2 regions of the Pseudomonas sp. TE6288 genome follow, and region 1 is predicted to be linked to the other one. Evidence: riboswitches for the same ligand, from Rfam matches in the RefSeq annotation. Region 1 holds a riboswitch; the other holds the start of a gene.
What was found. A riboswitch is a leader RNA that binds a small molecule or an ion and turns the genes downstream of it on or off. The one in region 1 is predicted to bind cobalamin.
Positions count from the first base shown of each region.

Region 2: linked by a shared signal. The riboswitch ahead of cobO (cob(I)yrinic acid a,c-diamide adenosyltransferase) and the one ahead of ACVWY1_RS19090 (CbtB domain-containing protein) in region 1 are both predicted to bind cobalamin.

Region 1 is NZ_JBSSEW010000017.1:100,347-103,978, forward strand. Features, by position in the region: gene ACVWY1_RS19065 (response regulator transcription factor) at 1-51, opposite strand, end outside; gene ACVWY1_RS19070 (DUF1272 domain-containing protein) at 238-480, opposite strand; gene cobM (precorrin-4 C(11)-methyltransferase) at 545-1,297, opposite strand; gene ACVWY1_RS19080 (cobalamin biosynthesis protein) at 1,326-1,736, opposite strand; gene ACVWY1_RS19085 (CbtA family protein) at 1,736-2,425, opposite strand; gene ACVWY1_RS19090 (CbtB domain-containing protein) at 2,436-2,621, opposite strand; cobalamin riboswitch at 2,722-2,944, opposite strand; cobalamin riboswitch at 3,006-3,202, shown strand; gene cobW (cobalamin biosynthesis protein CobW) at 3,304-3,632, shown strand, end outside.
Region 2 is NZ_JBSSEW010000019.1:102,988-106,619, forward strand. Features, by position in the region: gene cbiB (adenosylcobinamide-phosphate synthase CbiB) at 1-55, opposite strand, end outside; gene bluB (5,6-dimethylbenzimidazole synthase) at 52-702, opposite strand; gene ACVWY1_RS20385 (cobyrinate a,c-diamide synthase) at 699-1,994, opposite strand; gene cobO (cob(I)yrinic acid a,c-diamide adenosyltransferase) at 1,991-2,602, opposite strand; cobalamin riboswitch at 2,715-2,932, opposite strand; gene ACVWY1_RS20395 (hypothetical protein) at 3,082-3,632, shown strand, end outside.

The DNA.
Region 1 (3,632 bases):
TACGGCGAGTCGCACAATGTGGTGGTCATCGACCAACAGCACGGATGTCATTCAGGTCACTCCTGTCAAAGTGCAGCCCGCTTCCTGCGTTGCATTTCAGGCGCGGGCCGCGGACTTGCTGGGCAGCGCGCACCTTACGGACATTCAGGACCCTTGGTAATAGGCGAGTATAGGTGTGTTGAAAATCCCGCAACAAGCTGTAGAAAATTCCTACAAACAAGGTTTGGGTCCAAGCGCTCAGCCGCAGGGGGCGTGCGGCTTGAGCACTCGCTGGGTGGAGGCGGGGTTGTTGCCCAGTACCTTGCCCACACGAGTGGGGCGCATCACCAGTTGGCCGCCGCAGTTCGGGCAGCGGTCATGGAAATGCCGCTCGTTACAGGCACGACAGAAGGTGCACTCGAACGAACAGATCAGCGCATCCGGACTTTCGGGAGGGAGGTCGGTGTCACAGCATTCGCAGTTGGGGCGCAGGTCGAGCATGGGCAGGGTTTCCATCCAGTTGGAAGGCCCAGTGTGCGCCGCCCACGCTCACTCGGCAATCGCTTCACGGGCCGGGGCGGTAGAGATGGGCGTGACCGGCGCGGTACAGGGCCGAGTCGGCGAACGGGGCATCGCCCAGGACATGACCGACGAGGATCAGCGCGGTACGCCGGAAGCCCTTGGCTGCCAGGCGCTCGACGATGTCCGCCAGGGTGCCCTTGACCCAATCCTGGTCTGGCCAGGTGGCACGATGGACCACGGCAATGGGGCAGTCGGCGCCATAGTGGGGCAGCAGTTGCTCGACGATACGCGGCAGGTGGCGTACACCCAGGTGGATGGCCAGGGTGCTGCCATGGCGGGCCAGATCGGCCAGCTGTTCACCGGCGGGCATCGGCGAGTTGTCGCCGTAGCGGGTGAGGATCACCGTCTGCGCCACGTCCGGCAGTGTCAGCTCGCAACCCAGCAGCGCGGCGCTGGCGGCAGTGGCGGTGACTCCGGGGATGATCTGGTAATCGATGCCCGACTCACGCAGGTGGCGGATCTGTTCGCCGATGGCGCCGTACAGGCTAGGGTCGCCGCTGTGCACGCGGGCCACGTCCTGGCCGTTGGCATGGGCCTGGCGCATGGCCTCGATGATCTGCTCCAGGTGCAGCTCGGCGCTGTTGATGACGGTGTGCGCCTGATGCCCCTCGAGCACTGCAGCAGGTACCAGCGAGCCTGCGTAGATGATTACCGGGCACTGTCGGACAAGGCGCTGGCCCTTGACCGTGATCAGCTCGGGATCGCCGGGGCCGGCACCGATGAAATAGACCGTCATGGAGGTTCCTTGCAGGTAAAGAGGCGGATTATCCGCCGATGGCCAGGGCCAGGGTAGCGCCGCCGAGCCTTTGCCTTGGCACATGCAGGCGCGGCGCAACGCCGGTACGGCCGGCCAGGGCCAGGGCTGCGCTTTCGGCGACGCCCCAGCAGCCGGTCTGGGCGTACACCGTTGTCGAGCGCTGACTGAGCAGCGCTTCGTAGGTCGACAAGTGGCTGCTGTCGAAGCAGATGAACGGCAACCCGAGCCGCTCGGCCAGTGCCAGCAGGCCGGGCTCGCGCGCCTTGGGTTCGATGCTGGCGATTGCCTTCAGCGCCGACAGGGGCAGGGCGTGGTTGGTCAGGGTCTGGCGCAGCAGCACCGCGAGCGTTTCGACCGGGCAGCCACGGCGGCAACCAAAGCCGGCATACAACGCCGGCTGGGGAGCAAGGTCGCCCATCAGTGCTGGCTGGAGCGGCGGAACAACCAGGCGCTGAGCAGGCCCAGGGCCACCCAGAACGCGGCGTTGGTCAGCCACGAAGCGATCTTGAACTGGGTCTCCAGCGCCTCGGGGGCCAGGCTTTCATGAACCGCTGGCTGTGGCGCGCCGATCAGGTGCGGGATCACCAGCAGGGCGACGCCGAGCACCTTGAACAGCCAGTGCTGGGCGAACACCAGTAGCGCGAGGCCGGCGGCGGTGGCGGCGGCGGTGCCGATCCACCAGGTCTGGCGCTGGCCAAGGTCGGCGGCGGCGGTGCCAGGCAGTTCCGGTGGCAGGCCCAGGGTCGGCGCCAGGCAGAACACGGCGAAGCCCGCCAGGCCCCAAAGCGCACCAGTGGCCACCCGGCCTGGGGCGCGCAGGCTGTACAGGGCGGCGAGGATCAGGGCGAAGCCGACGGCGACCACCAGGTTGCCGCCGGTGGTGGACAGGATACGCTGCCAGCCATCTTCGGGTGCCCAGGCCTCGGCGCTGTGCTCATGAGGCGCGGCGGCCTCGCCATGTTCATGATGTTCAGCGGCGGGGGCGGCGGTTTCATAGGTTTCCGCCTGGAGAATCAACGGGGCGACCCAGAAGCTTTGCAGGAGGGTCAGCAGCAGGGCGGCGAGCAGGCCGCTGAAACCCGCGGTACGGGCGATGCGCGTGATCATGCGGGTGTACTCAGTGGCAAGGGAAGGCGGCGCTGTGGCGGGTGTCGTGGGCGGCGTTGTGCACCGCCTCGATGTGCGAGAAACCGGCGAAGTACACCAGGCACAGGCCCAGCAGGCTGGCGCCGACCGCGACGATCAGGCGCTGGCTGAGACTGACGGGGGTGGCGATACTGGGTTTGGCGTGGGTGATGGGCATGACGCGTTCCTCTGCTGCTTTTGTTGTGGCAACGGGCAGGCGCGACGCCCCCGGGCACGGCTGGCCCAGGTGATACGACAGCGCCCGCCCACCGCGGGGTGTTCTGCAAGCATGTCAGGCCGGTCTCCGGGCTGGCGAGGTGGAGCGGGGCTCCATCGATCAAGCGCCACCTTCCCATGCCGCACGATGGGCACAGTGGTCTGGACGCTTCTCTCGCTTACCGTTGCGGGGGCAGCACCGGCCTTGTCGCCCTCTTCAAGGAGGCGCGACGCACCGGTTTCCCGTTTCACCCCCGTTGGGGGCACCTGAACGCAATGCGCTAGCAAATCACGGGGCCGGGCCTGCGTCAATCGCCGCGGCGGTTGACCGCCAGGCAGGCACTGCGTAGCCTTGCCGGTTCGAGGTTCCCGGGCGCTGGCCCGGGCTAAGACGGGAACGCGGTACAAGCCGCGGCTGCCCCCGCAACTGTAGGCACTGAAGGGTTCGGCACAGCCACTGCGCACGCGCGGGAAGGCGCCATCCCACCGGCTTTGATGGCCGGCGGTGCAAGCCAGGAGACCTGCCTCGCAACGTTTTCGACTTTCAACCGGGCGGGGTGATCCGGTGGCGAAACAGCCAGGCCGACACGGGCCGTGGCTGTCGTCCTGCATGCCCGCGCCATTGCTGCCAAGGGCATCGCGACATGAAAACACTGGCCAAGCTCCCCGTCACCATCGTTACCGGCTTCCTCGGCTCGGGCAAGACCACCTTGCTGCGCCATATGCTCGACAACGCCCAGGGCCGCCGCATCGCGGTGATCGTCAACGAGTTCGGCGAGCTGGGCATCGATGGCGAGATCCTCAAGCAATGCAGCATCGGCTGCTCCGAGGAAGAGGCCAATGGCCGCGTCTACGAGTTGGCCAATGGCTGCCTGTGCTGCACCGTGCAGGAGGAGTTCTTCCCGGTGATGCGCGAGCTGGTGGCGCGCCGCGGCGACCTCGACCATATCCTTATCGAAACCAGCGGCCTGGC
Region 2 (3,632 bases), on a different contig from region 1:
CACCCAGCAGTGCATCCAAGGCCACGCCGGCCACGGTCAGCAAGGCCACGCTCATGGGCATTCTCCCCAATGGTTCTCGTACAGCATGTCACTCAACGGCCGTTGCTCGGCCCAGTCTTCGAGCACCAGCATCGGCGCCGGGTAGAATTCGGTCACCGGCCCCAGGCACAGCACCGCCATGGGCTTTGCGCCTGCGGGCATACCGAGCAGCTCGGCCAGGGCCCGGGGTTCGAACAGCGACACCCAGCCCATGCCCAGCCCTTCGGCCCGCGCCGCCAGCCACAGGTTCTGGATGGCGCAGGCCAGCGAAGCCAGGTCCATCTCCGGCAGGGTGCGGCGGCCGAAGACATGCGCCTCGCGCTTGTCCATCAGCGCTGCCACCAGCACCTCGGCGCAGTCGTTGATGCCTTCGACCTTGAGCTTCATGAACTCATCGGAGCGTTCGCCCAGGGCTTCGGCGGTGCGCACCCGCTCCTCCTCCACCAAAGCCTGGATACGTTCGCGCAACTCACGCTGGCTGATACGAATGAAGCGCCAGGGCTGCATCAGGCCCACGCTGGGGGCCTGGTGAGCGGCGGCCAGCAGACGCCCCAGCAACTCGGGCGCCACCTCGCCGCCGGCAAAATGGCGCATGTCGCGGCGCTCGCCGATGGCCCGGTAGATCGCCGCGCGCTCAACGGCGCTGTACGCGTGTTCGCTCATGGTCGCAACAGCGCCGCCGCCGCATCGGGGTTGGACGGAAAATAGAAATGCACGTAGGAAGCGGTCAGCCGCCCCAGGCGGTAGACCGCCTCGTTGCCGCGTCCGCCATTGGGGCTCAGGCCACGGGCAATCGGTTCCAGCTCGGTGCTGGTCAGCGAATGGTGATAGGTGTGGCCGCGCAGGGTGCCTTCGGGCAACTCGACGGCCTGCAGGGCCAGGGCCGCCAGGCGCTTCTGCATGGTTGCCTCGCCCGGCAGCAGGCCTGCCAGCGATGCACGCACACCGGCCACATCGGTCAGTGCGTCGAGCAGGTAGAGCATGCCGCCACATTCGGCCAGCAGCGGCTTGCCCTCGGCGTGATGGCCACGGATCGCCCCCAGCATGGGAGCGTTGGCGGCCAGGGCCTGATGGTGCAACTCCGGGTAGCCGCCTGGCAGGTACAGGCTGTCTACATCAGGCAACTCCCGATCATGCAACGGCGAGAAGAATTCGAGCTGCGCGCCGAGGCTGCGCAGCAGGTCCAGGTTAGCGCCATAGGTGAAGGCGAAGGCTTCGTCGTGGGCCACCCCGATGCGCACCCCGGCAAGCGGCGTGGTTACGCCCAGCGGCTCAGGCCGGGCAAAACCGACCGGTGGCGGCAATGCGGCATCGCAGCTGGCACCGAGCGCTTCGGCGGCGGCATCCAGGCGCGCGTCCAGGTCGTTGAGTTCACTGGCCTGGACCAGGCCCAGGTGGCGGCTGGGCAGCTCGATGCCACGCTCGCGGGACAAGCCGCCGTACCAGCGCAGGCCTTCGGTGAGACTGCCTTCGAGCAACTGCGCATGGCGCAGGCTGCCAACCCGGTTGGCCAGCACTCCGGCGAACGGCAGGTCGGGCTGGTAGCGCGCCAGGCCCAGGGCCAGGGCGCCGAAGGTCTGGGCCATGGCCGTGCCATCGATCACCGCCAGCACCGGCACGCCGAAATGGCGGGCCAGGTCGGCGCTCGACGGCGTGCCGTCGAACAGCCCCATCACGCCTTCGATCAGGATCAGGTCGGCCTCGCCCGCTGCTTCCCACAGCAGGCGACGACTCTCCTCGGCACCGATCATCCACAAGTCCAGCTGGTAGACCGGCGCACCGCTGGCGCGCTCGAGGATCATCGGGTCGAGAAAGTCAGGCCCGCACTTGAACACCCGCACCTTGCGCCCGAGGTTGCGGTGCAGGCGGGCCAGGGCGGCGGTGACCGTGGTCTTGCCCTGGCCCGAGGCCGGGGCAGCGATCAGCACGGCAGGGCATTGGCGCGAGTCACTCACAGCTCGACGCCCTTCTGTGCGCGGATACCGGCCTGGAAGGCGTGCTTGAGCATGCCCATCTCGGTGACGGTGTCGGCCAGTTCGATCATTTCGGGCTTGGCCGCGCGGCCGGTGACGATCACATGCTGCATCGGTGGGCGGGCCTGGATGTCCGATAGCACCTGGTCGAGGTCGAGGTAGCCATGCTTGAGGGCGATGTTCAGCTCATCGAGCACCACGAACTGGATCGACGGATCCTGCAGCAACTGGCGCGATACCGCCCAGGCCGCTTCGGCAGCGGCGATGTCGCGCTGGCGGTCCTGGGTCTCCCAGGTGAAGCCCTCGCCCATCACGTGATAGCGCACCTGCTCGGGGAAGCGGCGGAAGAACAGCTCTTCACCGGTGCTGTTGCGGCCCTTGATGAACTGCACCACGCCGCACTGCATGCCATGGCCCAGGGCCCGGGCGAGCATGCCGAAAGCCGAGCTGCTCTTGCCCTTGCCATTGCCGGTCAGTACCAGCAGCAGGCCGCATTCGTTGGGGGAATTGGCGATGCGCTCGTCGATGATCGCCTTCTTGCGCAGCATGCGCGCCAGGTGACGTTCGTCGCGTTCGGTGGATTCGCTCATCAGGGGTCTCCGCAGGCTGTCGCCGGTTGGCGACAGGGAAAAGGCGGGCAGACGGAGAACGCGCAGGGGCCGTGGCCCCAGGCCACATCGCACCGCACATCACCCTCCGTGATGCCGTTGGCAGTGACAGGCCGGTCTCCGGGCTCGTGAGCGGGCCATGCCCGGACGACGCGCCTTCCCGGATACCTGTACCCAGTGGCCATGCGCCGCCTTCTACTCACCTACCGTTGCGGGGGCAGCGCCGGATTCGCGCCTGCTGGCGCCCACCGGCTTCCCAGTTTCACCCTGCCGAACCTCGGTTCGCCGGGCACCTGAAACACGCCGCGAAGGTTAGAGGGTTGCACCGGGAGCGTCAATCGAACGAGGACCGATCTGGCCTGGATCAATGGCCGATCCGCCAGCTTGTGCCACACTGAAAGCAGTGATATCACATAGCCACCATTTCGGCTGACCTCGATCACAAATACAAGGAGCGCAGCATGCAAGGCCTGATCATCAATAACCCGCGCCTGGAATTCCTACGCTCGGCCCTGGAACGCTGGGTCGACTGCATCGACCGCTTCAACCAGTTCCAGGGCGACAACGAAGCCCCTTACTGGCACGGTGCAGCCGCCAATGCCGGGCTGCTCGCAGCCGCCGCCTGGCAGGCCGAGCTGGTGGCGCTGCAGCAGTACACGAGCAAGAAGCAGCGCGACGAAGGCGAACGCGAAGCCCGTGGCGACCTGGCCATCAGCAGCGCCGAGGAATCGATCCACCTGCACACCAGCCAGCGCTGGCCACGCATTGCCCGTCTCGACCTGGCGTCGGCGCTGCAGGAAAGCGCCATCCAGGCCAAGGCGATCGCCTACGCCAGCCAGCTCAAGGCCGGGGCGTTGTTCGTCACCCCGTGGAAGGCCGGCCAGCACGCCAGCCCCGAGGAGCTGCAGGACCTGGTCGATGACCTGCAGAAGCACACCGCCTGTGCGATCGCCTGGTACTTCCCTTATGCCTATCGCAAGCTGCACAACGAGCTGGGCCAGTACTTCCCGGG